Regions from separate parts of the Paenibacillus sp. P5_B5 genome, predicted to be linked through region 3. Evidence: predicted binding sites of a transcription regulator. Region 3 holds the regulator's gene; each other region holds the start of a gene.
What was found. Region 3 encodes Rex, which represses fermentation and respiration genes when NADH is low (regulators of the CRP and FNR family bind a similar motif). Its sites were predicted from a motif close to TTGTGAAATATTTCACAA; they were not measured.

Region 1: a site for Rex is predicted at 5,795-5,812, ahead of AC1DOK_RS10245 (flavocytochrome c). Genes of this name have one in related genera too.
Region 2: a site for Rex is predicted at 2,711-2,728, ahead of AC1DOK_RS03485 (hydrogenase small subunit). Genes of this name have one in related genera too.
Region 4: a site for Rex is predicted at 3,317-3,334, ahead of AC1DOK_RS06315 (formate/nitrite transporter family protein). Genes of this name have one in related genera too.

Annotation. Positions count from the first base shown of each region.
Region 1 covers NZ_JBFULK010000006.1:66,588-74,295, reverse strand. The annotation lists gene AC1DOK_RS10275 (Fe(3+) ABC transporter substrate-binding protein) at 1-675, shown strand, start outside; gene AC1DOK_RS10270 (ABC transporter permease) at 677-2,323, shown strand; gene AC1DOK_RS10265 (ABC transporter ATP-binding protein) at 2,320-2,958, shown strand; gene AC1DOK_RS10260 (formylglycine-generating enzyme family protein) at 3,059-3,703, opposite strand; gene scfB (thioether cross-link-forming SCIFF peptide maturase) at 3,886-5,271, opposite strand; gene scfA (six-cysteine ranthipeptide SCIFF) at 5,394-5,543, opposite strand; gene AC1DOK_RS10245 (flavocytochrome c) at 5,917-7,446, shown strand; gene AC1DOK_RS10240 (BtrH N-terminal domain-containing protein) at 7,520-7,708, opposite strand, start outside.
Region 2 covers NZ_JBFULK010000002.1:182,767-190,474, forward strand. The annotation lists gene AC1DOK_RS03470 (NAD(P)/FAD-dependent oxidoreductase) at 1-837, shown strand, start outside; gene AC1DOK_RS03475 (RNA polymerase sigma-70 factor) at 877-1,737, shown strand; gene AC1DOK_RS03480 (Dph6-related ATP pyrophosphatase) at 1,847-2,539, opposite strand; gene AC1DOK_RS03485 (hydrogenase small subunit) at 2,804-3,883, shown strand; gene AC1DOK_RS03490 (nickel-dependent hydrogenase large subunit) at 3,884-5,599, shown strand; gene cybH (Ni/Fe-hydrogenase, b-type cytochrome subunit) at 5,610-6,413, shown strand; gene AC1DOK_RS03500 (HyaD/HybD family hydrogenase maturation endopeptidase) at 6,406-6,912, shown strand; gene AC1DOK_RS03505 (hypothetical protein) at 6,905-7,327, shown strand; gene AC1DOK_RS03510 (hydrogenase maturation nickel metallochaperone HypA/HybF) at 7,320-7,670, shown strand; gene hypB (hydrogenase nickel incorporation protein HypB) at 7,676-7,708, shown strand, end outside.
Region 3 covers NZ_JBFULK010000001.1:334,247-341,954, reverse strand. The annotation lists gene AC1DOK_RS01770 (3-hydroxyacyl-CoA dehydrogenase family protein) at 1-120, opposite strand, end outside; gene AC1DOK_RS01765 (AAA family ATPase) at 349-1,866, opposite strand; gene AC1DOK_RS01760 (hypothetical protein) at 1,859-2,395, opposite strand; gene AC1DOK_RS01755 (cell wall elongation regulator TseB-like domain-containing protein) at 2,511-3,035, opposite strand; gene AC1DOK_RS01750 (amidohydrolase) at 3,016-4,308, opposite strand; gene AC1DOK_RS01745 (DUF47 domain-containing protein) at 4,636-5,256, shown strand; gene AC1DOK_RS01740 (inorganic phosphate transporter) at 5,283-6,293, shown strand; gene AC1DOK_RS01735 (redox-sensing transcriptional repressor Rex) at 6,415-7,035, opposite strand; gene dinG (ATP-dependent DNA helicase DinG) at 7,013-7,708, opposite strand, start outside.
Region 4 covers NZ_JBFULK010000003.1:274,999-282,706, reverse strand. The annotation lists gene AC1DOK_RS06330 (DegV family protein) at 1-487, opposite strand, end outside; gene AC1DOK_RS06325 (TetR/AcrR family transcriptional regulator) at 618-1,196, opposite strand; gene AC1DOK_RS06320 (NAD-dependent epimerase/dehydratase family protein) at 1,265-2,266, opposite strand; gene AC1DOK_RS06315 (formate/nitrite transporter family protein) at 2,451-3,245, opposite strand; gene AC1DOK_RS06310 (Glu/Leu/Phe/Val family dehydrogenase) at 3,405-4,670, opposite strand; gene AC1DOK_RS06305 (MATE family efflux transporter) at 4,910-6,301, shown strand; gene AC1DOK_RS06300 (DUF4247 domain-containing protein) at 6,434-7,219, opposite strand; gene AC1DOK_RS06295 (DUF4178 domain-containing protein) at 7,235-7,708, opposite strand, start outside.

The sequences.
Region 1 (7,708 bases), on a different contig from region 3:
AATAACTGGATTGGATTGGCAACAAGAGCACGTATAATCGCCTATTCGAAAGACAGAGTTTCACCTAAGGAATTGTCTACTTACGAGGATTTAACAAGTGATAAATGGAAAGGGAAAGTGTTAGTTCGTTCATCAACAAGCTTATATAACCAATCCCTACTTGCTTCCTTTATTGAATTAAACGGTGAAAAACAAACAGAACAATGGGCCAAAGGAATGGTAAACAATTTTGCTCGCCAGCCGGATGGCGGTGACCGTGACCAAGCCAAAGCCATTGCTGCAGGTACTGGTGATGTTGCCATTATGAACACCTATTATGTTGGACTGCTTGCAAATTCTAAAGATCCTGAAGAAGTAAAAGTTGCTAATAATATCGGAGTCTTCTTCCCGAACCAAGAAACAAATGGTACTCATGTGAATATCAGCGGAATTGGGTTGACGAAGCACAGCAAGAATAAAGAAAATGCGATTAAACTTATTGAGTATATGACTGATGTTAAAGCTCAAGAGTACTTGTCAGCAAATAATTATGAATTTCCAGTAAATCCTAATGCCGCTAAACCAGAATTGCTTAAGAGCTGGGGCGACTTCAAAATGCAAGAATTAAATTTTGATACTTTAGGGGAGCACAATAAAAAGGCGATCGAAATCTTTAATAAAACAGGCTGGAAGTAATATGAAGGCACAGTTCATTAAACGTAATCTTAAAAAAGAGTTTAACGGTTGGTGGATGATTAGTTTAGTTGGGGCAGTAGTTATTCTACTGCCTATCCTTTTTGTATTCTCTTCCATATTCCAAGAACCTAATGAAAACTGGCTTCACATTCGTCAGTACTTGCTGACAAATTATGTTACAAACACCGTCATACTTGTGGTTCTGACTGGTATTCTTACAGCCTTTTTGGGTGTAACCTTGGCGTGGCTGATTGCGGCGTATGATTTTCCGCTTAAACGTTTTTTTCGTTGGGGGTTAATGCTGCCACTATCGATCCCGACCTTTATAGCTGCTTATACTTATCGAACCATGCTAGGCTATACTGGAGTGGTTCAAACAACGTTAAGGAATCATTTTAATCATCAGGTTAACTCAGAACTATTAACAATTTCAGGAATAAGTGGAGCTGTGTTTATTTTTACTTTATTCCTATTTCCGTATGTGTACATGATTACAAGAGCTTTTCTTGAAAGCCAAAGTACATCCTATATAGAGAATGCAAGACTGTTAGGACGAAAGCCACTAGCTGTATTTTTTAAAGTAGTACTTCCTCTTTCAAGGCCTGCTATTGTAGGAGGTATCGTATTAGTAATCTATGAAGTGCTGGGTGACTATGGAGTTACCAGCTATTTTGGCATTCACACCATCTCAACAGCTATTTTTCAAACATGGTTCGGGATGTACGATGTAGATTCAGCAATGAGACTTGCTGCTTGGTTGATGGTTATCATCGTTGGAATGTTCTTTATTGAGAGACTGCTTAGACAGCGGCGGCGTTATCATTTAAGTAATAAATCGAGGCCGCTTGTACCTGTGAAGTTGACAGGGATTGCTGGGACTGCCGCCTTTATGTATTGCGGAGTTGTGTTTCTGTTAGGGTTTCTCATTCCGTTCATTCAGTTGATTGCTTGGGCAAAAATGACGTTTCACGAAGTTTGGGACTCTTCATTTTTTACATTGTTTTATCAAACCGTCTATGTTGCAGTAATTTCTACTTTAATTATTCTTATTTTTTCTGTTATAGTCGCTAACGTTTGCCGATCTCATACATCATTTTCTTTCATCCTATCGAAGTGCGTGACCTTAGGCTATTCGATTCCTGGTCCAATTATTGCAATTGGTGTACTGGCTATGTTCATTTCGTTAGATAAATGGCTTGCTCCGTTATACTCTGCGATGGGACTAGGTAAAGCACCTCTCATTTTAAGTATGTCTTTAATCATGTTAATCGTTGGCTATTTTATTCGTTATATGGCTACCGGATTTAATGCTATTGAAGTGGGCTTTGAGAAAACGGGGACCAAATATATGGAAGCTTCGAGAATGCTCGGACTAGGTGTAACAAAAACATTCTTTAAAGTGGATCTTCCTTTAATTAAAGGGTCTTTAATTAGTGGCTTTATATTAACGTTTGTTGAAATATGCAAGGAACTGCCACTAGCTTTGTTGCTCCGACCTTTTAATTTTGAAACGTTAGCAACAAAGACGTATCAATATGCAAATGATGAGCAAATATATGAGGCTTCTATTTCATCACTTCTAATAATTGCAATTAGTATTATATCTATAATCATTGTACAGATGATAGGTAAGAGGGTGAAACAATGAGTATTGTCGAAATTCAAGGTCTTACTTTTTCATTTTCTCGTAAAGAGAAGCCAGTGATTAACGATTTTTCGTTTACTATGGAAAAGGGTGAAATTGTCGGTATTTTAGGGCCAAGCGGAAGTGGCAAAAGTACATTACTCCGTCTAATTTCAGGCCTCGAAATGCCGAAGAACGGAACCATTACAATTGCGGGTACTACCGTTGTAAGTGAAGATGTATTTATTCAACCAGAGATTAGAGGAGTTGGAATGGTGTTTCAAGACTATGCCCTATTTCCTCATATGACGGTAAAGGATAATATTCTTTTTGGTTTATCACGTCTACCTAGAAAGCAGCGAAAATCGCGTTTAGATGAGATGCTGGAGCTTGTCCACATGGAGAACTTTGGTGAAAGGTATCCCCATGAATTAAGTGGAGGACAGCAGCAAAGAATTGCGCTTGCTAGAGCGCTTGCCCCAAAGCCGAATGTGTTGTTAATGGACGAACCATTTAGCAACTTGGACGCAAATTTAAAAGAGTCAATCCGAGAGGAACTTGGAGTGATTCTGAAGAAAGCCAACATGACTTGTATTATGGTCACACATGATCGAAATGATGTTGAGGCAATCTGTGATCATAGTATCGTACTCAGGTAAAAGGCAGATAGATACGATAGAACACATTAGCGCCCCATGTATGGGCGTTTTTTGGCTTTGGCATGTTTGTAGAAGCAAGAAGAAACGGCTTCACCGTCTCTTAAATAGATCGGGCAAGACGGAATCCAAGGTCGTCTATGCAAAATGTCGGATGGCTGCGACGACGGCACGAAGCCCCACAACCCCTGGCCTCTTCAGCCCAGCTGCCTCCTCGAAAAATTCGATAGGAGCCGTACACTTGTTCATCATATAAATCAAAGCACCACTCCCAAACATTCCCTAACATATCATACAGACCCCATGCATTCGGTTCTTTTCTTCCTACTTCATGGATTTTGCCTCCTGAATTTTCATTATACCAGGCAATCTGATCAAGCTCTCCGTATGTATAACCAGTAGTCCCTGCCTTACAAGCATATTGCCACTCTGCTTCTGAAGGAAGTCGATATCCGTCTGATTCCCAATCACAAATAATGTTATCACCATCATTACTGATTGAATAACACTCTTTCAGTCCAGCTTTCTGTGAAAGCAGATTACACAAAGAAATGGCATCATTCCAAGAAATATTCACAACCGGTTGTAAATCTCCGTCAAAAGAATAAGGTGATTTATTTGTAATGGCATCGTATAAACCCATAGTTACAGGATACGGGGCAAGAAGAAACGGTTTTATCTCAGCTTTCCATTTGCTCTTTATTCTATCGTCTCTTAATTCTATTTCTCCCCCTGGAATTTGTACCATTGGATAGTCAATGTAGTTCTTTATTTCATTTGACAATCTACCTTCCTCCTAACGATTTTCGTTTAACAAATTTTACCTTGTTTAGGGCCGTTTAATCAACACAAAAGAAAGAAGCTCAAGCCATGAACCAGCTTAAGCTTCAAATCCAACTCTAATATGCTATTCTTTTAGAACCGGCTAGATTACTCCTCCATCGCTCTAATGGATTCAGCAACCTTCACCATCATGGAACATTCGACCCTCTTGCGGAAGATGTCACAGCTGAAGTCGTAGGTTCCGTCCAGGGAACCAGTCGCGTGCAGCGCATTGGCAGGACAGCCACCGCTGCAGTAAAGTTTCGCCCAGCAGTCCTTGCATTCCGGCTTCGAGTAGCAGTTACTCTCTTTAAATTGGCATTGCAACTCAGATTTTGTGATTCCATCCCAGATGTTTCCCATGCTGTACTCTTCATCCCCGACAAACTGGTGGCAAGGGAAAAGTTCGCCCCAAGGCGTGACAGCGAGATATTCGGTTCCTGAACCACAGCCGCTGATTCTCTTCTGGATGCATGGGCCTTCCGATAGGTCAAGCATGTAATGATAAAAGGTAAATCCCTTACCTTGTTCACCGCGCTCGATCATTTCCTTGGCGAGAATTTCGTATTGGTTATAAATCTCCGGGAGGTCCTCCTCGGTAAGTGCATAGGGTTCCTGCGGATCACAGATGACCGGTTCCATCGAGATCTTGTCAAAACCCAGGTCTGCGATATGAAATATATCATTAGTGAAATCGACATTGTTACGCGTGTAGGTTCCTCGTACATAGTATTCTTGGTCTCCGCGCTTTTGGACGAATTCCTGGAATTTCGGAACAATATGATCGTAACTGCCTTTTCCGGTAACCGTTTTGCGGAGTCGGTCATGAACATCTTTTCTTCCATCCAGGCTTAATACGACATTGTACATTTCCTGATTTAAAAACTCGGTTACTTCATCATTCAGCAGCATACCGTTCGTCGTGAAGGTGAAGCGGAACTTTTTCTTGTACTCTTGTTCTTTGCTTCTTGCATAAGCTACGATCTGTTTAACCACTTTCCAGGCCATAAGCGGTTCCCCGCCGAAAAAGTCGATATCTAGGTTGCGGTGATGACCCGAATTCTCCAGCAGGTAATCTATAGCTCCTTGTCCAACCTCATAGCTCATAATCGCTCGATCTCCGTTGTATTTCCCCTGGCTAGCGAAGCAATACTCGCATGACAGATTGCAGGTATGCGCGACATTGAGACAAAGCGCCTTGACATAAGTTTTTTTATTTTTCAAATCAATGGAGAGGTTCTCATATTCATCCTCAGTAAAAAGCTGACCATCATTCTTAAGCTCCTCGATATCCGCGATGGTTTCTCGAATGTCGCTCTCGGAGATGCCGGAATCATGTTTATATTTATCCAACATCGTTGTCACGATTTCTTCGATAGAAGTTTTCTCATAAATCTCAATGATTTCATATGCTAGGTCATCGACAACATGCACCGAGCCACTATAGGTATCGAGTACAATGTTGTAACCGTTTAGTTTATATTGATGAATCATACTTGCTAATCAAGCTCCTTTTACCCACAAGTAGAAACGTGCTTGCCGTCCTATAGAGGCGGCATCCGTTTCTTAAAAATAGCCGCCCAACTGCAGAGCAATGGGCGGTAGAATTCCGAATCCTATCTGTTCAATGCATTTTCACACTTCTGGTTTGCAACTCCGCAGGAAGTTTTACAAGCGGACTGGCAAGATGTCTGGCATGCGCCGCATCCGCCGTGTTTTGCGGTATCCATTAGTTTGCGGGTACTGAGTGTTACGATTCTTTTCATCATAAATAACTCCTTTTGCAATTTCTTGTGAATAATTTCACTTTTATTTCCATATACCATTGTAGCAACACCTCGCATGTACGACTATGATTCATGTCACCTAGCAGTCAAATAGGAGTCAGCATATGATCGATGACAGCTGTCCAGCAGTGAGGATGACCATGGCATAAACAGCCCCAGTACCTTCAGATCATGGAGAACCGAAAGACGTGGTAATTGTAAATAATGGTAATTATTTCTTTTTAAGAATAATGTGAAATAATTCACAACAATTAGACCGATGATATATTAAAATAAATTTTGCCTAAAGAAGCTAAAGCGTTTGGCTCTTTATGTAATCGAAATAAAGATACAGAAAAGTGGAGGGTTTAACATGAAAAAGAAAGTAACAGCAACGCTTACTCTCGTTCTCTCTTTCATGCTCGTGATCTCGGGATGCGGTAGCGCAAGCAATAACCAAGACCAAAGTCAGGGCAATGCCAAAAAAGAAGAGACCAAAGGAACGGAAGCCGTTTCGGGAGCGTCTCAAGCCCAATATACACCGTACGATCAACTAAAAGATAAATATGATATCATCATTGTCGGTGCAGGCGGCGCCGGTATGTCTGCTGCACTTGAGGCAAAAGAAAAAGGCATGAACCCGGTTATTTTTGAAAAAATGCCGGTTGCCGGAGGGAATACATCCAAATCATCTTCGGGAATGAATGCTTCTGAAACCAAGTTCCAAAAAGAGCAAGGTATTCAAGACAGCAATGATTTATTTTATGAAGAGACCTTAAAAGGCGGTCATGGTACAAACGACAAAGACATGCTTCGTTTCTTCGTTGACAATTCTGCAAGTTCGATCGATTGGCTGGATTCCATGGGAATTCGGTTGAACAATATCACGATTACTGGCGGTATGAACGAAAAACGCACACACCGTCCTGAAGATGGCTCAGCAGTAGGACAATACCTTGTTAACGGTTTGACGAAAAATGTACATGAACAAGGAATTCCGCTTTTTGTTAATGCCAACGTGACGGATATTACACAAAAAGATGGCAAAGTAAATGGCGTCAAAGTCACCTTTAACCAAAAAGACGAGAAAAATATTGCAGCGAATGCCGTCGTCGTGACAACCGGTGGTTTCGGCGCCAATATGGACATGATTTCCGAAGTTAGACCTGATTTGAAAGGGTTAGTAACAACAAACCAAAAAGGCAGCACCGGTGACGGCATTATGATGGTTGAAAAACTCGATGGTACAACGGTCGATATGGATCAAATCCAAGTTCACCCAACCGTGCAGCAAGAGAAATCCTATCTCATTGGTGAAGCTGTTCGCGGAGAAGGAGGACTCCTCGTTGCTAGTGACGGCAAACGTTTCGTAAACGAACTGGATACTCGTGACAATGTCACCGCCGCTATCAATAAACTTCCTGAAAAATCGGCTTATCTTGTATTTGATTCCGGCGTAAAATCCCGTGTTAAAGCAATCGAGCAATACGAAAAAATGGGTTTTGTCATTAAAGGGGATTCGATCGAAGCTTTAGCCAAAGAAATGGGTGTTCCTGCAGATCAGCTAAAAACCACGCTAGATACATGGAACAGCGCAGTAAAGAATAAAAAGGATGCCGAGTTCGGCAGAAAAACAGGGATGGACAAAGACTTGTCCGGCGCACCATACTATGCAATCAAAATCGCCCCAGGGATTCATTACACCATGGGTGGCGTAAAAATCAACACAAACACAGAAGTTCTAAATAAAGACGGTAAGCCTATTCCAGGACTGTTTGCAGCAGGCGAAGTTACAGGCGGCTTGCATGGTCAAAACCGCATCGGCGGCAACTCCGTTGGGGAGATCATTGTTTTCGGTCGCCAAGCCGGTCTAAAATCAGCTGAATTCGTAAAAGCACAATAAGATATCAGCTTTCTATATGCAAACAACAAACGCTTGGGCTCTGATGAGTCCAAGCGTTTGTTGTTTTAATTAATTACAATAATAATTCCATGGCTATACGTTCTTTATCCGCAATCTCAAGCAAAAGCTTGGAAACCTGGTTCAGCTCCTGGTGGTTTTCCGTTCTTCCTACATGGTCGATCAAAGAAGAGACGCTGATCCACATTGGTGCGATTTCCGTAAACAGCAAGTATGCCTGTTCTACTTTTGGGTCTCCAAACAG
Region 2 (7,708 bases), on a different contig from region 3:
CGACGGCCTGACCCTGCCCAAGGGGGGGTGGCTCTGGAAAGCTTGGACGCTGCAGTGAAAATCCGAGAAGCATGGCGCACGAATTTAATGAAAGCCGTTATAGAAACGAATGCACAAGAGCGACAGAGATTAATGACGATTGCTGTTGCTGGCGCAGGAATAAGCGGCATCGAGACATCAGCCGAGCTTGCCTATATCGTTCGCGAAGATGCTAGCGAATTTGGACTTGATCCGAATGCTGTGACAATATGTCTATTGAACTCCCATGCCAGGCTTTTTCAAGAGGGTCCTGTTAAGGTGGGGCATAAGCTGGAACGTTCACTTGCTCAATGTGGAGTCACAGTCTTGCATGGAAGAAAGGTATTACAAGAGAAAGATGGAATCTTAATCATGTCGGGTGGTGAAACGATGCCCGTAGGCCTATGTATCTGGACACTGGGGTTATTGCCCAGTCCAATGCTCCAGAGCATCGGGTTGCCGCTCACTCCCGAAGGACAGGTAATTGTAGATGCCAGTTATCGAGTTCAAGGTGCTCAGGGCGTGTACAGTATCGGTGATTGTGCGCGAATCGTAGATCCTGCAACCGGACGAACAGACGGGAAGACGTGTAAGGAAGCAAGTGCCCAAGCAGCAAGACTCGGAAAGATTATTTTGGCTGATTTATCAGGCAGTTCTGCGCCTTCGCACAAGGGTTATATGGATTTCTTCTGTTTTGGTTTAGGCCCAGAGCAAGGAATGGTATGGACTCGTCAGTGGGGATTAGACATCATTTTAACGGGGAAGTTGGGCTGGCGAATACGAAAAATGACATGGGATATAGCGAGTTTGTTAAAATGATTAATAGATAAGCAGCGGAAGAGGAAGTGGAGTAAATACATGCAAGAATTATACGAGCAGTATAAAGGACTGTTGTTTACACTTGCCTATCAACTGACTGGATCAACCTCTGACGCAGAGGATGCGGTGCAGGATGTATTCTTGAAAGTTTACGACATAAACTTGGACCGTTTGGTTGAGCCAAAAGCCTATTTGTGTAAAATGGTAACCAATCGATGTCTCGATTTGCTCAAATCGGCGCGCAAGAAGAGAGAGCAGTATTTTGGAACATGGCTCCCTGAGCCCATCCTGACTCCGAATGATGAGCCATATGAAACCGTTGTTCGTGGAGAACTGTTGTCGTATGCGATGCTCGTCCTGCTTGAAAAGCTGTCTCCTGCAGAGCGGGCTGTGTTCGTCCTTCGTGAGGCATTCTGCTTCGAATATTCCGTTATTGCTGAATTAGTTGATAAAAGCGAAGCCAATTGTCGCAAGCTAAACAGCCGGGCAAGAGGAAAAATGGGGATTTCTCCCGAAGAACCGATACATGCCGAAAAGGTGGGCGAAGGGTGGGTTCGTCGATTTCTGTCAGCTTTGGAACAAGGCAATGTGGATTCCGTCATGTCGCTTCTTGCTGAAGATGTTGTGTTGATCTCTGATGGAGGAGGCAAAGCAATTGCAGCTGTTCGACCGATTGAATCAAGTAATAGCGTCGCTCGATTCCTTCTCGGTCTTATCCAAAAAGCTCAACTCGAAGGAGGCTTTCAGATCGAGATGAAGGATATGAATGGCCAAAAGGGGCTTGTTGTCCATTCAAGTGAGGGCATTGATACTGCAGTACTCATGCATGTTGAGGATAATTTGGTTCGCAATCTTTACTTTGTTCGAAATCCGGATAAATTGAAGCTTCAAAGCTTTTAATATGAGGGCACCTGAGGGCATCTTTTCAGGTGCCCTTTAATTTCATAAACTTTGCGCAAATCCTAATCTCCACAAAAACTAACATTTTTGTGTTGTTTAAAGATCGCCTTCACCCCTTATCCAACTCCAAAGGCAAGAAAGCATATTTCCCATCTCTAACAATCTCACATTTACGAACTAGAATTGGATTCTTGAAAATTGGACCATCTACTACTGTAGTATGAAACTCTCCGCCTTCTCCGCAGGGATCAATACCTCGGGCTTCAAGCTCCTCCACGTATTCATGAGTTAAGGTTCGTCCTAAATCTTCTTCTCTCATTCCTAATGATAAGTTTACAGTTACGATGATCGTGGTAAATCCCAGGTTGATGAATTCTTCAACAACTTCACGATGATCCATTTCCCATAGAGGCATCCCGAGCTTCAACCCAGCATTTTGGGTCACCCGATCATGCCAGCAACCATGTGCAGGTACATCCAGATCTCCAGTTACCAGCACTTCTGCTCCCTGATTTTTAGCTTGTTCTAGAAGACGCATAAAGTTTTCTTCATAATCCGTCCAGCTTGTCGCTGCTGTATATACAGGTAAACCTATCGACTCCGCTTGGGCTTGTATGAGATCTGGAGTCATTCCATGGGATCTGGAACGCTTGCCTTCCTCTTCCAGCATCACGATTAATCCAACTGCTTCTCCAACTTTCATCGCTTTATATAATGCTAAAGTGCTATCCTTACCTCCGCTAAAAGAAGCTATAAATTTATGTCCACGCGCGCCATTCTTCCAATCCATATTTTCGGTCATGAAAAGCTGTCTCCCTCGTGAATTAAATTAGTATTTATTTTATTATTAAAAAGACAGGAGAAATACGCTTTAGTCTGTTTTAGGTTTTGTTATGTTTGGTATTAAGCAGAACTCGCTGTTCTTTACATCATTTTATATGGATATTTCTAGGAAAATAAATGGTTGTTTATGTTGTGACTTTTATCACATCTTGTCGAAGTGGAAGTGAGTATGATGAGATTGATGTTCTATATTTTTCCATTTACTAAATGAAGGAGATTTGGAATGAAAGCAGACATGGATACGATCTACCAATCGGCCTTAAGTCGTGGAATTACCCGTCGTGATTTTCTGAAAATGTGTGCATCTCTAGCAGCTGCTGTTGGACTGGATTATTCGCAAACGGCGACTGTTGTTCAAGCGATGGAAACCAAACCAAGAGTCCCTGTGATCTGGCTTCAGCTTCAAGATTGCACAGGCTGCTCAGAGTCATTTATTCGATCTTCCCATCCCAAAATTGAAAGCGTTCTCTTCGATATGATCTCGCTAGAATATACGGAAGCATTGTCTGCAGCATCAGGTCATCAGATTGAAGAGGCACGAAAACATGTAATCGAGAACTATCCCGGCGAATATATTTTGGCCGTTGAGGGCAGCATCCCGATGCATGACGAATACCTGATGGTAGGCGGAGTCTCCGCTAAGCAAACCTTACTCGAATCAGCCAAACATGCTAAAGCCATCTTGGCTTATGGAAGTTGTTCCTCTTGGGGAGGCATTCCCGCTGCTTATCCGAATCCGACGAATTCTAAGCCGATTACTGACATTATTAAAGATAAACCAATTATCCGTGTGCCGGGATGTCCTCCCATCGCGGAAGTGATGACGGGTGTAATCACGCACTTGATTACTTTTGGTACGGTTCCCGAACTGGATCATCACAGCCGTCCGAAAGCCTTCTATCGTCACCGGATTCATGATAAATGTAATCGCCGTGCATATTTCGATTCGGGGCTTTTTGCTGAGTCATTCGATGATGAAGGGGCAAAGCAGGGCTACTGCTTGTATAAGGTTGGCTGTAAGGGACCTACCACCTATAATTCTTGCGCCGAGATGCGTTGGAATGGCGGCGTGAGCTATCCTATTCAGTCGGGCAACCCTTGTATTGGGTGTTCCGAAGCTAATTTTTGGGATAACGGGCCGTTCTATACAAGGTTGGCGGAAATTCCAGGTACACAAACCACGATTAATCCAGAGCTAGTGGGAATGGCTGTTGTAGGAGCGGCAGCTGCAGGTATTGCCATTCATGCTGGTGTGACTGCAGTTAACAAGCATAAAGCGAAGAGCAAAGAAGGAGACGAATAAATGGCTGAACGTATAGTAATAGACCCGGTAACAAGAATTGAAGGACATCTGCGCATCGAAGCAGACATGGATAACGGAGTTATCAAAAACGCCCACAGCTCAGGTACCGCCATCCGCGGACTGGAGCTTATTGTTCAGGATCGTGACCCGCGGGATGTATGGGCATATGTCCAACGTATATGCGGCGTATGCACTTCCACGCATGCATTGGCGGCCATCCGCTCTGTAGAGGACGCACTCGGAATCAAAGTTCCAAGAAATGCGCACCTCATCCGTGATATTATGAACGCCGCAGTTATGCTGCATGACCATGTTGTGCATTTTTATCATTTGCATGCATTTGACTGGGTTGATGTACTAAATGCACTGGAAGCAGATCCGGCCAAAACAAGCAAGATTGCTCAGTCAATCTCGGATTGGCCTAAATCATCGCCAGGTTATTTTAAAGAAGTACAGATGAAGGTTAAGAAGATTGTGGACAGTGGTCAGCTAGGAATTTTTGCGAACGGATATTGGGGACATAAAATATATAAATTACCGCCAGAAGTGAATTTGCTTGCCGTCACGCATTACTTGGAGGCGCTGGATTGGCAGAAAGATATTGTGAAAATTCAAACCATTTTTGGAGGTAAAAATCCTCATCCGCACTATGTGGTTGGGGGCATGGCCACGCCTTTGGATATTAACAGCGATAACGGTATTCACGCAGAACGATTGTCTCATGTGTCGCAATTGATTGATGAAGCAATGGAATTTATCAACAAAGTCTATATTCCTGATGTCTTGGCGATTGCATCCTATTATAAGGATTGGACCTATGGAGGCGGCTTGAATAATTATTTGAGCTACGGGGACTTCTCGACCGGAGATATTTCAGATGTGGACATGTACCGGATGCCTCGTGGTGTTATTTTGAACGGCGATCTGAATCATATTTTGGATGTCAATCCCAAGGACCCTGAGCAGGTTAAAGAGTTTATCGATCACTCCTGGTATACGTACGATGGACAGGCTGCGGGCGGCAAGCACCCATGGGAGGGTGAAACGAACCTGAATTATACAGGACCTAAAGGCTCATATACAACGCTCGATACGGATCAGAAATACAGCTGGATTAAAGCGCCGAGATGGAAAGAACAGCCGATGGAAACAGGACCTCTAGCACGTATGATCATCGGATATGCAGCTAAGAAGGAAGAGTACGTGACATCGGTCGATAGCGCTCTGAACAAGCTGGGACTTCCGTTCTCGGCACTGCAATCCGCTTTAGGTCGCACACTAGCGCGCGCATTGGAAGCGGGTCTTGTGATTAAATGGATGCGAGATGATATGAATTCGTTGCTTAATAATATTAAGAATGGCGATCAGGTGACCTTCAACAAAACCAAATGGGAGCCCTCCACATGGCCTCAAAAATCGAAGGGCGTAGGCTGGATCGAAGCTCCACGCGGTGCGCTCGGACATTGGATTCGAATCGAAGATGGCAAGACCAAGAATTATCAAGCCGTCGTGCCGACAACCTGGAATGCTTCACCGCGTGATCATAAGAATCAAATCGGACCTTACGAAGCGGCATTAAGGGGAACGCCGATCGCAGATCCTAAGCACCCACTGGAAATTTTGCGGATTGTACATTCGTTTGACCCATGCTTAGCTTGTGCAGTGCATTTGACCGACTTGGAAAACGAACAAATGACTGAAATACGGATTGGTTAGGAGCTAACCTATGTCGATCTCTACTGAAAATAAACCACAAATGAAGGCGCATCCCAAATCCAAAATTGCTACGAAGGTAAGACGCCCGACTCTGGTTTACAATGATCAGAAAGCCTATGTCAAAGTGTATGTATGGGAGTTACCTGTTCGGGTGTTCCATTGGATTAATGCGGCCTTAATTATGCTGCTCATGATAACGGGTATTTATATAGGCAATCCTTTTCTAGGTTCATTGATTCAAGAAGAAGCTTATTATTCCTTCGTTATGGGCTGGGTACGGTACATTCATTTTTTTGCAGCTTTCGCGTTTACAGCCAATTTGCTTGTTCGTTGGTACTGGGTATTTAAAGGTAATCGGTACGCAACTTCCAACCCGGCCCAAGTACAGTTCTGGGTGGAAACCTGGGAAACGATGAAATATTATATGTTCATGAAAAATAATAAGCCGCACTATACGGGACATAATCCACTCGCCCAACTAAGCTATTGGATTTTTATTGGTGTAGGTTCCATACTTGCCATGATTACAGGATATTACTTACTGTTTGAGCCCCAGCCTGAATCGCTGCTTGGAAAATTATTTTCCTGGGTTCCTCTTATTTTTGGTAACAGCTTCACGATCCGCTCTTGGCATCATCTAGTTGCATGGGGGTTTATGGTTTTTATCGTCGTGCACATTTATATGGCTTTCCGGGAAGATTGGCTGGAACGAAACGGGACTATGAGTTCTATTTTTACGGGTTACAAATCAGAAAAGAAGAATACGGTGGAGACAGATGAAAAACATACAGATGGAAAACAATCAGATGAATGACACTAATCTAAGAACGGTTCCTAGGGCAGTTCCAATCACCATTCTAGGTATTGGAAATACGCTTTACAGCGATGAGGGCGTTGGGGTTCATGTGCTATCCCTGCTTGAGGAACGACTGAAATCATATGAGAATGTTGAGATATTCGAAGGGGCGACCGACGGAATGCGACTACTCGGACCCGTGGAAGATACCGACCATTTGTTAATTGTTGATGCGATGAATGGGGGCAAGGCGCCAGGAACGATTTATTCGGTCAAAAATGAAGCGATCCCAGCCTATTACGGGGTCAAAATGTCTGTCCATCAGGTTGGGTTTCAAGAGGTGCTTTTTGCTGCTAGAATCCGTGAGAGACTTCCGCGTCACATGGTTATGATTGGTGTTCAGCCAGCATCGCTGGAATTTGGCGTCGGGTTATCAGGGACAGTGGAGTCCTCGCTTGAGGAGCTCATGGACCAGATCGAGGCTCAAGTACGTGATTGGATGAAGGGCAATGAATAGACGGGATTTCTTCAAGGAAATGGGGGGCTCATTGTCCGAAACCTTCAAAGAGATCATTTCCCCCTTTATTGAACGGGATATCAAGAAGTTGGATCGAATTGCTGAAACGTTCAGCGATTATAAGTTCTATCCAGTAACTTACACAAGAGGGCAGGCTCTCTTTCAGGAGGTTATCGTTCAGTCGGAGCCTGTTATTCTGGTTCAGAACGATGATCAGCTTCTTGCGCTTAGTAAAAAATGTCCGGCATGTAGTCATTTGCTGCATTATCTAGGTTACCAGCCCGTGTTTAAATGTTTTAACTGCGATCAGGAGTACAATCTGGCATCACACCAAGCGTTCACGGTGTTTTCAACGAAGATGAAAGATGGGGTTTTGCATATTGGCATTCCTCGAGCAGGTGAGAAGTATGCATGAACTGGCACTCATGGGCGATATTTTGACGATCGTAGAAAATGACGCGAGGCAAAGAGATTTTCAAGCTATATCGAGTATTTCGTTAGTTGTCGGCAGATTCAGTGGTGCGATGCCGGATGCGCTTTCGATGGCTTTTGATATTTTCAAAGCGCAGCGCAGTACGATGCTGTTAGATGAGGCTACACTTACGATCTTGGAGGAAGAAGCTGTCGCACTCTGCCCTTTTTGCGAGATTACTTATGAACCGACACAACGAATTGCGGTATGTCCGCATTGCTCGATGCCGGGTGGGCAGCTCATTACGGGCCAGACATTCCAAGTACAGTCTTATGACGGGAGTTAATACAGATGCAAATTACATTGAATGAAGAAGTGTTAAAA
Region 3 (7,708 bases):
TAGAACGCTCTCGGAACGTTCAACGAGAATAACGTCCATACCTTTTTTAGCAAGCATTTCGGCAATTCCTACACCCATTGTGCCGCCGCCGATGACACCAATCTTTCTGTACTGACTCATGATCTGGCTCCTTCTTGTTCATCTTACAAGTGTTAACACTTGTACAATAAGTTTAGTATACGCAAAATCCGTCCATGACTAAATGTAAATTATAGTCGTAAACCATGGGTATTCCTGTGAATTATATCACAACGAAAATGGATTAGACCATACGAGATCATGAAATAAGAATAGTAATTATTTACAAAATGTATCATCTCAAAAATATCCTTCTTGTAAAATCTGGTATTACGCTACATTTTGGTTCATCATTGTTCTAAACTTATCACCAGAAAGAACCTCTTCTTTAAGTAAAATAGCTAGTCCACCCTCTAGCACCTGTTGATGCTGCACTAATGTAGCTTTGGTTTGTCTAAATAAGTCCTCTAGTATCGTCACATTCTCTTGTAGTAATTGATCTTTGGGAACCATATTAACATCAACAATTCCGAGCGAAGTTAATCCGCAATCCACCATCATTCGAACAAGCTCCATTGCTTTCTCAAAATCATTTCTTGAGCCTGTACTTCTACCTCCGTAAATAACTTCTTCAGCGGCCGCTCCACCTAAGGCAACCATGATCTGCTCTTCAATATAAGTTTTGGTATATAAATAATGGTCTTCTGGTGGGTTATGACGAACATATCCAAGTGCTTTACCACGAGGGGTTAATGATACCTGTGAAACCGAATTACTCCGTACTGTTTCAGCTATAATGGCATGTCCAAGTTCATGATAAGCGACCCGAATCTTCTCCTCTTCATGTGCTTTACGATCCGTTTGCTCACCCAACATAACCTTATCGATCGCTAATGATAGGTGCTTCTGAGTAATTTCATTCGACTCATCACGAAGTGTATAAATCGCAGCTTCATTTAACACACTCTCCAGCTGCGCACCGGAGAATCCAAAGGTTTGCTCTGCAGCCTTCTCCATGCTAACGTCATTTGCAACTGGTTTATTCTTTGCATGAATTTCCAGAATAGACATACGACCCTGTTTATCAGGTAAATCAACCTCGATTTGACGATCAAATCGACCTGGGCGTAGTAGTGCTGAATCTAGCATCTCTTTGCGGTTTGTTGCAGCAATGATCAGAATTTGCACACCTTCTGTTGAATGAATACCATCCATTTCGGTTAACAATTGATTAAGTGTTTGATCGTATTCACGCTGTTGTCCACCTTCACGTTTTCCACCGATGACATCAATTTCATCGATAAAGATGATCGCATTCTCTTTGTTTTCCTTCTCAGCTTTGGTACGTGCTTCTTTAAATAGATCTCGAATTCTGCTCGCTCCAACACCTACATACATCTCAACAAATTCACTGCCTGAAGCAGCTACAAATACAGAATTAGTATAATGTGCCGATGCTCTTGCAAGTAAGGTTTTACCGGTACCTGGAGGTCCAGTTAACAAAAGACCCTTCATTGGACGAATACCAAGCTTGGCAATTTGTTCTTTCTTGATGATAAAATCAAGTGCCTCCATAATTTCGGCCTTCGCTCTGTCTTGTCCACCTATTTGATCGAATGATAAGGCTATTGGCTTACGATGCTTAGTCTTAGACTGCTTAGTAGAACCGCCAAACACGCCTGCCATGCCCCCATTTTTGGTTTTCATCATAACAATAACACAAGTTAGTACCATTCCAAAAAATAACATAGGAAACAACTGCTTCGAAATAAAACCTATAAAACCAAAGAAGATTGGGATGATCCCAATAAGAATTTCGATTCTAAATTTCAAGACTCGATTAAGCATTAGCAAATACCTCCATTTTATTCGGCATACGAGGTAAAATGATGATCTTTACCGCTTCTTGATGGGTTAGCTTAATATATACGTTCTTCTCATCAATATCAGTGGTAATTCCGAGTCCAGGAAGCTCTCCTGCTTTATTCTGTAAAGTAGTTGGAATACGGCTGTACTGCTTTAATTCCATTGCCTCCGCTACATCAAAAAGAGTAGAACTCCACCAAGCTTCAATTGCTGGTGAAGATTGTTCCTCAATGTGTAGATTCACATTTCTACTACCTATATAGGACTGGCCTTCTTTATATATCGTATTCATGAATTCACGAATGTTAATATCTTGGGTTACTTTCAAATCAACATCTAATTCATTGTCATTCAATTTTATCGTAGCATCCTCAACTGATGGTTGTTCATTGATCAGCTTTACCAGAGGAGATTTTAAAGCGAGATGTTGATAAGTAAACCAACCGCCAAACAGGACAACAAGCGTAATTACACTAGTGATTAGGATCACTGCTGGATTCAACTTTTTCATAAAACTCCTCCTTTATCTAACTGAATATATATCAGAGTATATCATATTTGATATACGATTAAGATGGTATAACTTGGGCAATGCCAACCTCTATGCATAAAAAAAGCTTAGCCTGTTAAGCGCTAAGCTTGTAAGTATCAATATATTCTCCATCGGAGAAACGATAGTAAGTATAATAATACGATGGATCACCATTCTCATCCACTTTCTTATAGTACGCTTCCCATACATTCACATTTTGAACTCTATTCGGTATGACACGCAAGAATTTAGCAGATGGCTCAAGCTGTAATACTTTAGCACGCACCTCAGCTTCCTGAATAGCTCCTTCTGCGAATTCCGAGAAAAATATTGTATCAGATACCCATGCAACGATTGGACGATCCGAATTATCTGTCCCAAAAACAATATGATAAGCCTCATCACCATAAGAAGATTCAACCCGTGTTACTGTCCTTAAGCCCAATTGCTCCTTAGCAATTTGCGAAGCTTTATCTCGATCTGCGAAATAATCCTTCTGCACACTTGCATAGAAGAATGCGAGTCCAATAATCACGACAACAAATACGGTAATTGAAATCCATAGAAATTTTTTGGGCCTAGACATCCGGCTATATACATTACTGCGTAAGCTTCTCAAAACAAAGCTCAGCCTCCCGCTTTACTTTCTCTTCATCCAGTGTTAAACATTCACGTCCACGAACAATCCATTTGCCATCTATTATAACATCAACTACATCATTTGCAGAAGCAGAATATATGACATGAGAAATGAAATCGCTTTTCGGTAAGAAATGTGGTTGGTCGATATCAATCGCAATGACATCAGCTTTCATTCCTACTTTAAGCAGACCAACATTATCTAACCATATAGAACGAGCTCCATCAATTGTTCCCATCTGTAAGGCTTGCTTAGCTGGAACTGCTAATGGATTGCCAGATGCTCCCTTGTGGATTAATGCGGCAAGTCGCATTTCTTCGAACATATCCAAATTATTGTTGGAAGCAGGGCCATCCGTTCCTAGGGAAACTAATATGCCCATCTCTAGCATCTCTGGTACACGTGCGAAGCCAGATGCTAATTTAAGATTACTTCCAGGATTATGTGAGACGCGTACGTCATACTGTTTAAGAATTGCAAGCTCTTCGTCATTCAAATGAACAGCATGTGCAAGCAGTGTAGGACGATTGAAGACACCAAGCTTCTCTAGATGCTGGGTAGGTCTTAATCCATAATCATCGACATTTTGTTGAACCTCATGCTGTGTTTCAGACATATGCGTATGCATAGGTATGTCTAAATCATACGATACCTGCACAAGCTTTTCGATATAATCTGGCGGACATGTATAAGGCGCATGTGGAGCGATCATAGTCGTAATTCTACCATCTGCCTTACCGTGCCAATCCTTAGCGAACTGTTTAGCCATTTGAAGCTTCTCATCTTGTACCTCTGGAGGACAGAGTCCGATTACACCACGCGTTAGACAACCTCTAATCCCTGACTCTTCAACGACACAAGCAACATGCTCCATTTGATCGTACATGTCGACAAATGCTGTAGTCCCCCCCTTGAGCATTTCCACGATCGATAATGCAGATCCCCACTTCACATCATTAGAGGTAAATTTAGCTTCGATCGGCCACATCTTCTCCTCAAGCCATACTTTTAGCGCTAAATCATCACCATAACCTCTGAGCAGTGACATAGCTGCATGTCCATGTGTATTAACTAGACCAGGCATATATAGCTTATTGTTTCCGCGAATAACCTCATCGTACGATTCAAGTGGCTCAGGTGGCTCAGAACCGATGAATTCGATTTGACTGTCGTTAATCACTAAGCATCCTTTAGTAATTAATTCCTGTGCATCAAGCGTAACAAATAAACCATCAACTATAATTTTTTTCATTATTATTGTATCCCTCACTTCATTTTCATCTTTATATGTAATTATAATCTTTTTACAATGTACATGTTAGAATTTATAAAATCAACAATTTAACATAAAACCGCATTGCTTTCACCTAGCTGGATATGCTATTTTTATCAAGTGGGTTTGGAGATATAGAAAACAGACCAGACCTATATTTACCAATAGAAAAGTAATTGACAAATCTAATCACCAGAACAAACAATTGATTAGATTAGAGCTTAACTTTTCTATTATGTTATAAAGAATTTATTCCACAGTAATATCTTTATAACAAACATAATTTAAGGAGGTTGTGAGAAACCTATGCTGTTCACCAAAAAAAATGATGTTGACTTTCTAAATCTACTCATTAAAGCAGCTGAGAATACTTTAGAGGCAGCGCATGTGTTTCGCAAAGCAATGAATGATACAAAACCGCCTGCAGAAACCTTTCAAGCTGTTAAAGATTTAGAAAGTGCAGGGGATGTACTGACCAGAGATATTTTCCATGGCTTAAACAAAGTATTCATCACGCCTATCGAACGAGAAGATATTCTAGAGCTTGCTTCTTCTTTAGACGACGTACTCGATGGAATCGAAGCCTCAATTGCACGCTTTGATTATTTGTCAATTCTTACAACTGACAAGTATATGAAGAGTTTTGCTGAAATCATTGTGGATTGTTGTCAGCTAATTCTTGATGCTTTCAAAGTATTAAGTAAGAAAAAATACCTTCAGCTTACTCAATTCACTGAGCAAATCACTGTATTAGAGAATGAAGGCGACAGATTAATGCGTGAGGGCATTCGTGAAATCTTTATACATAGAAAAGATCCTTACGAGGATTTTAAGCTTAAAGAAATCTATGAGCGCCTTGAGGAAACAACAGATTCTTGCAAAGACGTCGCTAATATTCTCCACGGCGTTGTGTTACGCTACTCTTAAGTAGCTACGAAACTTAGGAGGAGATCATGGACAACAGTTTACTCGTCATTATCATCATTGTGATACTCGCATTAGGATTCGATTTTATTAACGGTTTTCATGATACGGCTAATGCCATTGCAACATCAATATCAACACGTGCCCTCCCCCCTAAAGTAGCTGTTCTTTATGCAGCAGTGCTTAACTTTATTGGAGCAGTCATCTTTTCTGGGGTAGCCAAAACGATTGGTGGTTCAATTGCTGATCCGTTCAGTGTAGATAATGGACTTTATATCGTTATAGCAACCCTGATCGCATCAATTTTTTGGAACCTGCTTACATGGTATTATGGCATTCCATCTTCCTCATCACATACGTTAATTGGTGCGCTTGCTGGTGCTGTTATAGCAGGGGCTGGCTGGGATGCAGTAAACTTAGGTGGTTTCGGTAAAATTATTGCGATTTTATTGCTATCCCCAATTATTGCCTTTACTGCAGGCTTTATTATGATGACAATTATCAAGTATTTGGTACTTTGGAAAGGAAATTCTTCCCGAACTAAGCTTAATCGGGTATTTCGTTTTTTCCAAATTATATCTGCTGGACTACTATCGTTCTCGCACGGGGGTAATGATGCTCAGAAAGCAATGGGTATCATCGTCTTTGCACTAGTAGCAGGCGGATTCCAAACCGATCTTGAAGTGCCACTTTGGGTTAAAATTCTAGCTGCCACAGCAATCGGTCTAGGAACTTCAATTGGTGGTTGGAAAATTATCAAAACAGTTTCATCCAAAATCATCAAAATTGAACCAATCAATGGCTTTGCTTCAGATTTAACATCGTTTGTTGTTATCCAAACGTCAACATTCTTGAATATGCCATTATCAACAACTCATGTCATCACATCTGCCATCATTGGTACAGGTAGTGTTATTCGTTTCCATGAGGTGAAATGGGCTACTGTTATTCGAATGATCATCACATGGCTAATCACAATCCCTATTTCAATGGTACTGGGTTACCTACTATACAAAGTCATGTTCGGATGGGTATTATAAATTACAACCTTTAGAAGACGACCTAATGGACGTCTTTTTTTGTTGATTCATTTACTTTCTAATTAACAAAAAAGGTAGCAACTTCAAATAATGAAGATGCTACCTTATTCATTTTATGTGCTTATTCTAAATAATAAGCTAAGCTTTGGAGATCTGTTGTAAAGTCAGCATGATGAACGCGGATGTTATTAGGAACCTTAATTATTACAGGAGCAAAATTCAGTATAGCTTCTACTCCCGCTTCAACAAACTGTGTAGCCACTTGTTGTGCAGACACGGAAGGAACCGTAATAATACCAATACGAATTTGAAGTAATTTAATCGTTTCCTCGATCTGCTCCATTGGTTGTACAATTAAATTGTTAACCACTTTGCCATGCTGCTCAGGATTAGAATCGAATACAGCAACTATTTTCATCGAATCCTTAAGATACGTATTGTAGTTACATAATGCACGACCTAAGTTACCAGCACCTACAAGTGCAACAGATAATGTCTTGTCCAGCTTCAGAATTTGACGTATTTTTTCAATTAAGAAAAGCACATCATATCCAATTCCTTTTTTGCCAAATTCCCCAAAATAAGCTAAATCTTTGCGAATTTGTGCTGGGTTTAAATTAAGCTTTTGTCCTAAATCCTGTGATGAAACCGTAAGCACATTATTAGTAGCTAACTCACTCAAGAACCGTAAATAAATTGGCAGTCTGCGAACAACTGCATCAGATATTTTCATCGATTTCAAGAAGATTCTCTCCCATCCATTGTTGGATACTAGGTACAATTTGGGAGGTATACATAGATTCGATCTTCGGACCTGGTAGTGAATAAAGAAAATTTCTCCCATAACGTGTCTCAATAACTCTTGTATCATAAATAATTACGACACCTTTATCTCGGGACGAGCGAATAAGCCGGCCAAAGCCCTGCTTAAACCGAATTACAGCTTGCGGTACGGAAAATTTCATAAATGCATTTTTATTTTGTTTCTTGAGGTTCTCGCATTTAGCTTCCACTAACGGATGACTTGGCGGTTGAAATGGAAGTCTTACAATTGCCAAACATGTAAGCGCATTACCGGGAATGTCGACTCCCTCCCAGAAAGAACTAGTTCCAAGTAATACACTTGACTTACCTTCTTGAAATAAACGAGTTAATTTACTGCGATTTCCACTATCCACCCCTTGGCCAAGCACTCCAATACCATGAGGTTTAAGTCGTTCCCTCAATTCTCCATGAACTTGTCGCAACATTTTGTTTGATGTAAATAATACTAGTAAACGCCCCCTTGTGGCAAGTGCAACTTCATAAAGTGATCCAATTAGTTTATCAATAAACAGAACATCTCCGGACGAACCTTTAATTCCAGGGAAGTCTCTAGGAACACATACAAGCGCTTGCTCACGATATTTAAAGGG
Region 4 (7,708 bases), on a different contig from region 3:
GACGCACATGATCTTTATTTTGTTCAATCCATTCCTGCAATTCATCCATATTCATGCCCTCTTGCTTTTTGTGCGCAGCATGATATACAAGAAGTCCTTCGCCAATTGATGCAGCAATAGAATCGATACTTACAATCATTCTTTCCGGATATTCTTCTAGAAGATCTCTTATGATAATCTGTGAAGTATTATAAGTACCACTTAATCCTGAAGAAAAAGCAATATATAGAATATCTTTACCCGCTTTAAGGATCTTTTCAAAAAATTCTCTATAAATACCATAATTAATTTGAGTAGTTTTGGATGTCTTTCCTTGTCTTAGATTATCATAGAACTCAGGAAAGCTCATTTCTCTTTCATCTGGATAATGCATGTAGCTCTGATCATCCAAATCAAAACTCATAGGTATGACTGAAACACCTATATGATCAAGTAGCTCTGACGGTAGGTCTGCTGTCGAATCTGTAACAATAACGTATTCTGGCACGTATAGTAATCCTCCTGATCTCTTTTATGCAAAAAAAGCGTAGTGTAGTTTAGAGATAGATAAATACCATTTTAACACTACCAAAATCGATCGTATATGCACAGAACATTACTTTTGTGTAAAATCTGCTCTATTGTTCTCTTGCTGCAAATCGTTCAAGCGCTTGCCTCATTGAACCTTCTACTGTGATTAATACTTGTTCAGTTATATGGTCAGGGTCCTCTTTCATACCATTTCGTAACCAATGACTCACAATCCCAACAAGTGAGATCGTATAATAATGGGCCACAAAATCCTTATCCTTCAATTGCACGTTCAAATCACAAGATATTTCATTTACAATTTCTCTAGTAACACGATATGTTACTGCGTACATATACTTTTCCAAATGTTCTCGTTCAAGAGAACATAAAGCACTTAATAAAAATTTACCTTCATTAGTTAAGTAGTTAAATAAGTGCAACAATCCTTCTCTCCAATTATGATAACTATTATAAATTTCTAACTGATTCAGGGCATCTTCTTTGTAAACCCACTCTAATAGCTCATAAATATCTCGGAAATGATAATAAAAGGTTCGTCTATTTAATTGACACTCATTTACAATCTCTTGAATCGTAATTCTCTCTAAAGGTTTATTATTCATGTGTTTTTTTAACGCATAACCTAGTAAAACTTTGGTTTTATGACTAGGAGGAAGTTCTTCCAAGATATATCCCCCCTTCTTTATGAAACTCAAAAATCAACTTCAAATTCCATTTTATATTACTCAAGTATTTAATCAATTTCAAGATATTTATGTAACAGCTCTCGCTCTTTACCCGCGTCTAATCCTGCTTTTCGCTTCATACTAATGTCCCTCGCTTTATCCCATTCGACTGTATCTTGAATCGTTTCACTTAAAGGACGAAATGCAAGTCCTACCTCAACTGCTTTCCGATTACTGACCTGTTGAAAATAAGCCATATCCGCATGATCTTCTGTTGCTGGTATCCATAAAGGCATTTCCATCCAAGCGCCAACTCCCTGTTCAACTAAGTATGTATCTTCGATCCATATGAGTTCAGCGTTACTTTGTGATGTTTGTATACAAGTCTCCAGTAAATCCTTCATTGTCAGCAATTGATCTGGTCCCGTAGCCTGATAAACACCCGTTTGTTTCACTTCTACCATCGTGATAATCCAATTCGCTAAGTCACGCACATCAATAAATTGTATAAGAGTATCTGGATTCCCTGGAGCAAGTACTTTACCCCCTTGGTCAATACGAACAGGCCAATAGGTGAATCGATCCGACGGATCTCTTGGTCCTACAATCAAGCCAGGGCGAATAATCAAAGCTTTATTAGGCATTATTTCTTCAACGATTTGTTCACATCGTGCTTTCAAGGGTCCATACCATTCGGCCACATTCTCCGATAATTCATCGTCTAACTGAGCAACTGGAGCTGTCTCATCCATTTGCGGCAAAGTGAAATCCTGATAGACCGAGATGCTCGAAATGAATGTATAATGATCCGTAGCATCGCGCAATAAAATTACCGAGTCACGTACAACCCGCGGTACATAACCAGATGTGTCAATTATTGCATCCCAGCGTCTTCCTTCTAAGGCTTGCAGGTTCCCATCACGATCACCAACTAATCGTTCAACCTCTGGAAATACATTCGGCTCACTCTTCCCACGCGTAAATATCGTCACCTCATGACCGTTACGTAGTGCCGCTTCAACTAGGTGATAACCAAGAAATAACGTTCCTCCCAAAATTAAGATCCGCATCCATCATTCCCCCTTTATAATGTAGTTTATTATAAGAACCACTAGGGAGCAATCCACCTATTTATATATAACAAAAAGGGTTCGAGATCATTCATTACGAATCCATCTCTAGCCCTTTTATGAATCAAACCTTATTCAATTAACTTCTATTCAAAGGATACGAACTGCATTCTCATAATTACATTTATTTCATGTCTATTGCTTTATCAGCTTTGGGTAGGTAAGCAAGCTTATAAATACCAGCAACAAATATAGCGCCACCAGTTAAATTACCTAGGAAAACCGGTGCAAAGTTCTGTAAATAATCAAGCCATGTCATATCTGCTCCGGCAAATATAGCTGCAGGTATAACGAACATATTCGCAACAACGTGCTGAAAACCGATCGCAACGAATGCCATAGTCGGGAACCAGATGCCAAGAATTTTACCACTTAAATCATTAGCTCCATAGGATAACCAAACTGCTAGAGCGACAAGCCAGTTACACCCAATGCCAGAAATAAATGCTTGTAAGAAGGAATCATGAATTTTATGCTCGGCAATGCTAATCGTTTTCTCCAAAAAAGGCCCTGTTTCGGTAAGTCCCACAATATGTCCGAAGAAGTAAGCAACGAACAGCGCTCCTGCAAAGTTACTAATTGTGACTAATACAATGTTTTTTGTCATTTGCATGGTTGATATTTTACGCTGCATACGTGCTAACGGCACAGCCATCATATTACCAGTTAATAATTCTCCACCCGCAATAAGCACAAGTATAAGTCCTACCGGGAATAACGATGCACCTATAAAGGTCGTCATGCTTCCCCATTCCGCAGGTGTATTAGCTATCACCCGAATATAGAGTAAATAACCAAGTGCGATAAAAGCACCCGCTGCAAATCCCAAGACTAGCACGCTTTGTGTAGATTGCGTTGCCTTTTTAGTCCCATTCTCAACTGTTATTTCTGCAATTTGCTGAGGTTTGTGGTAAGCCATCAAGCAACCCCCCTGTTCGTAATCGAAAATCAATATAACATCACTATTATAAATTAACATCATTAATAATAATGTGAAATAAATTACATATTAAACAAAAAAGAAATCCGTATCAAATGGATATGGATTTCTCATAAGTATATTTATAATTACTTTATCTTAAACCCAGCCGCGTGCGATTAATGCTTCAGAAATACGTTTAAGAGAGATCATGAATGCTGCTGTACGAAGATCTGTATTGTACTCTTTGGACAAGGTACGAACTGCAGCATAAGCATTCTTCATAGAAACTTCTAGCTTCTCGTTAACTTCTTCTTCACTCCAGTAGTAGTTCATTAGGTTCTGTACCCATTCGAAGTAAGAAACCGTTACACCACCAGCGTTAGCAAGAATATCAGGAATTACGATAATTCCTTTGTTATTCAGAACTTTGTCTGCCTCTGGAGTTGTTGGACCATTAGCTGCTTCAGCGATGATTTTTGCTTGAATACGATCTGCATTTGAAGAAGTGATTACGTTCTCAAGTGCCGCAGGAACTAAGATATCCACTTTAAGCTCAAGAATTTGTTCTGCACTAATTTCATATTCTTTACCGTAGTCGATTAATGAACCATTATCTTTGCAAGCTGTTAATTTCTTAACATCAAGACCATTCTTATTATAAAGCGCGGTTTTGGAATCAGATACTGCTACAATGTTGCAACCAATTTCGGATAACAATTCAGCAGCAATGCGGCCAGCGTTACCAAATCCTTGAATAGCTACTGTTGCTTCGCTTGGAGCAAGACCGATTTCTTTAAGCGCTTCTTGAATCGTGAACACGCAACCACGTGCTGTTGCTTCGTTACGACCCTTGGATCCACCAAGGATTAGTGGCTTACCAGTAATAACGCCTGGTTGGTTAGAACCTTTAAGACGGCTGTATGTATCCATCATCCATGCCATCGTTTGTGCATTCGTATAAACGTCTGGTGCAGGAATATCGCGGTCAGGTCCAATAATATCAGCAATAGCTTCGATATAAGCACGACTGACGCGCTCAAGCTCACCTTTGCTCATTTTCGTTGGGTCACAAATTACCCCACCTTTACCACCGCCGTACGGTAATCCTACTACGCCACATTTAAAGCTCATCCACATGGATAACGCTTTAACTTCATCTAGAGATACTTGTGGGTGAAAACGAATACCACCTTTAGTTGGTCCAATCGCATCACTATGTTGTGAGCGATAGCCTTCAAATACTTGACAAGTACCATCATCCATTTTTACTGGAAAGTTTACTGTGAGTACACGTTTTGGTTTTTTTAGCACCTCAACAATATGTTTAGGTAAGCTAAGTTTGGCAGCTGCTAGCTCCACTTGTATTTGAGCAATTTCATATGGGTTAAGTGATTCTTGTTGTGTAGCGTTTACAGTTGTCATAGTCTCATCATCCTTCTCTATCTTTTGTTAAGTATTCTAACATAATATATTTTAAAAGAAAATACAAAATCAATTAATGTTTTTTATTGGAGTGAAAAATACTTTTGCAGTAAAGCGCTAAAACGACACAACATAGAATAACTAATGATATATGGTAACTGATGTTTTATGCATTGTCTGTGTTATAATTTACAGGCAGCATCAAGAGCTTCAGATCATATAATTAACAAAGGAGAGCCATGAAACAGACCTTTACTATTAAGCAAAAGATACAGCAATTGCTTGTTATCTTACTCCCCATTCTTGTCACTCAATTAGCCCTTTTCTCCATGAGTTTCTTTGACACAACGATGTCTGGTCATGCGAGTCCAATTGATTTAGCCGGAGTTGCCATTGGCACAAGCATCTGGATGCCGGTCAACACCGGCCTTACGGGTATTCTATTAGCAGTTACCCCGATCATCGCTCAGCTCATTGGCGCTAAGCGTAAGGAACAGATTCCTTTTAAGATCATGCAAGCCCTTTATTTAGCGATAACAATCGCTGTCATTATCATCATTATTGGAGCCTTTGCACTATCTCCACTATTAAATACGATGAATCTAGAACAAGGGGTATACGATGTTGCGAAACATTTCTTAATAGCCATCTCACTTGGAATTGTCCCCCTATTTTCATACACTGTATTGCGCTGTTTTATCGATGCACATGGATTTACTCGTATTACGATGTTTATCACGCTAGTAACTTTGCCTGTCAATGTTTTGCTAAATTACTTGCTTATTTTCGGTAAATTCGGGTTTCCGAAGCTTGGAGGAGTTGGTTCAGGCTACGCCTCAGCAATTACATATTGGATTATTCTTCTGATCACGGTCTACTTTATTTGGAAGAAAGAACCCTTTATAGAATTACGTGTTTTCAGCAAATTACATCGCCTTTCACTTCAGACATGGAAAGAATTATTAAAACTCGGCGTACCTGTAGGCTTTGCTATCTTTTTTGAAACTGGCATTTTCGCTGCAGTAACCCTGATGATGAGTCAATTCAATACGATTACCATAGCTGCTCACCAAGCTGCTATGAACTTTGCATCTTTCTTGTATATGGTGCCACTTAGCATTTCGATGGGTCTTACGATTATGATTGGCCATGAGGTCGGTGCTAAGCGATATAAGGATGCCAAAATCTATAGTTATCTTGGAATAGGATTAGCGGTTTCATTATCCCTTCTATGTGCAGCTGGTTTGTTCATGTTCAGTGAACAGGTTGCAGGCTTCTATACAACCAATGATACCGTATTAGCTCTTGCTCAGCAGTTCCTCGTATTCGCAGTCTTCTTCCAACTGTCTGATGCAATTGCTGCACCGATCCAAGGGGCTCTACGCGGCTATAAAGATGTTAATTTTACCTTGATCATGGCATTCATATCCTATTGGATTATTAGCCTACCTCTAGGCTATATATTAGCTAATTACACATCATTACAAGCGTTCGGCTATTGGATTGGACTTATTTCTGGTCTTGGCATTGGGGCCATTGGTCTATTAGGGCGTTTGATCCGTTTACAACGTAAACAAGAGCGACTCACACCTGTTAAACCAACTGAAAGTAAACGTATAAGTAACTCATAATACCCAAAAGGCGCTATACCTCTTGCCGTACATTAGTACGATCAAGAAGTATAGCGCCTTTATACTTGCATAACTTTATACTGATATATCTTTATGCTTTACCTATATGTGTAATCGTTCATTCGAAGTTCATCATCTTCGCCTTGAGACCTTCCCCGTTTTCACCTTTGTCTTAGGGACACTGACTTTAGCTGGCTTCTTGGTGACTGAAGATGATTTCTTACTGCTTGAGCTACTCGAATTACTAGAATTGCTCGAGCTACCCTTATCCCGAATAATTTTACCAGTAATTCCACCTGAATCACTCGATTTCGTATCTTTCACTGATTCAGACTTCTTGCTTGTAGAACCAGTACTGCCACTGTTACGTTTCGTAATCGATCCCGTTTTATTTACCGTTATCGGTGGTTTAGCCTTCTTATCTTGCTCTGTTGGCTTGGTATAAACCGTCTTTGGCTGATACGTATCACGTGAGTTATAACCACGATATTTGCCCGATCCCATTGATCCTAAGGAATCAAAGATCGAACCAATAATAGATGCGGTTAGATACCCTTTCAGAAAATCAGAGGAATAATTGTTCTTCACATATTGCTTGGAACTGATTTCAATCAGGGAGTCTTCTGGTTTGGCTGTATCCTTTTGGACATGATAAATCTCATCATTGTAAACTAGGAACATACGCTCCGTATCTTCCTTGGAAATTTCCTTCGGTTTCTTCTCCTCGGCTATTTCCTTTGCAACCTCTGGTACGGTCTGATTCGCTGCGCGATACACATAAGAAGTTTCGTTGCCGTTCTTATTGACCGATTCTAGCGGAAAAGACTCGCTGACAGAATAAGTACATGCCGCAAGCAGTGGAATAATAAGGCTCACGACAAGCAAACATTTTAAACTGTATAAGAGCCGTTTAGCCACGTGATCACCTCACCTTTAAGTTCCTCGAATCACTTTAACGTCAGCATTCAAGATCCATTCACCTTCATATAGCATGAATCGTCCATCCTGCCACTCAATTCGAAGCAGCCTGGAGGAATCAGATTGGTACTGCCAAACATGTTGTTCTCCAACTTGTTGAAATGGCGTTCTACCATTTACTTGAACAAACCCGGAATACTGTTCTTCCAAATGATAGATTTCATCATCTAGCTCCATAGAGGTCGGAACTTCATCAGGGGAGTCCAGTCTGCCATCAATTGGTGTATATAATGAATAAACGAGTCTCTCTCGCTCTTCGATATGCAAGTAACGAATCGTATTGCCGTCTTGCAAGGTCAGAACGACAGCATTACGTTGTTTATTATGCAAGCGGCCTGTCACTTGGTAGGTTACAAGAGACACTTCACAAATGTCACCCGCTCCAAGCTGCAGCATACTTTTCTCTACAATTGGTGCTTCAGGCTTAGC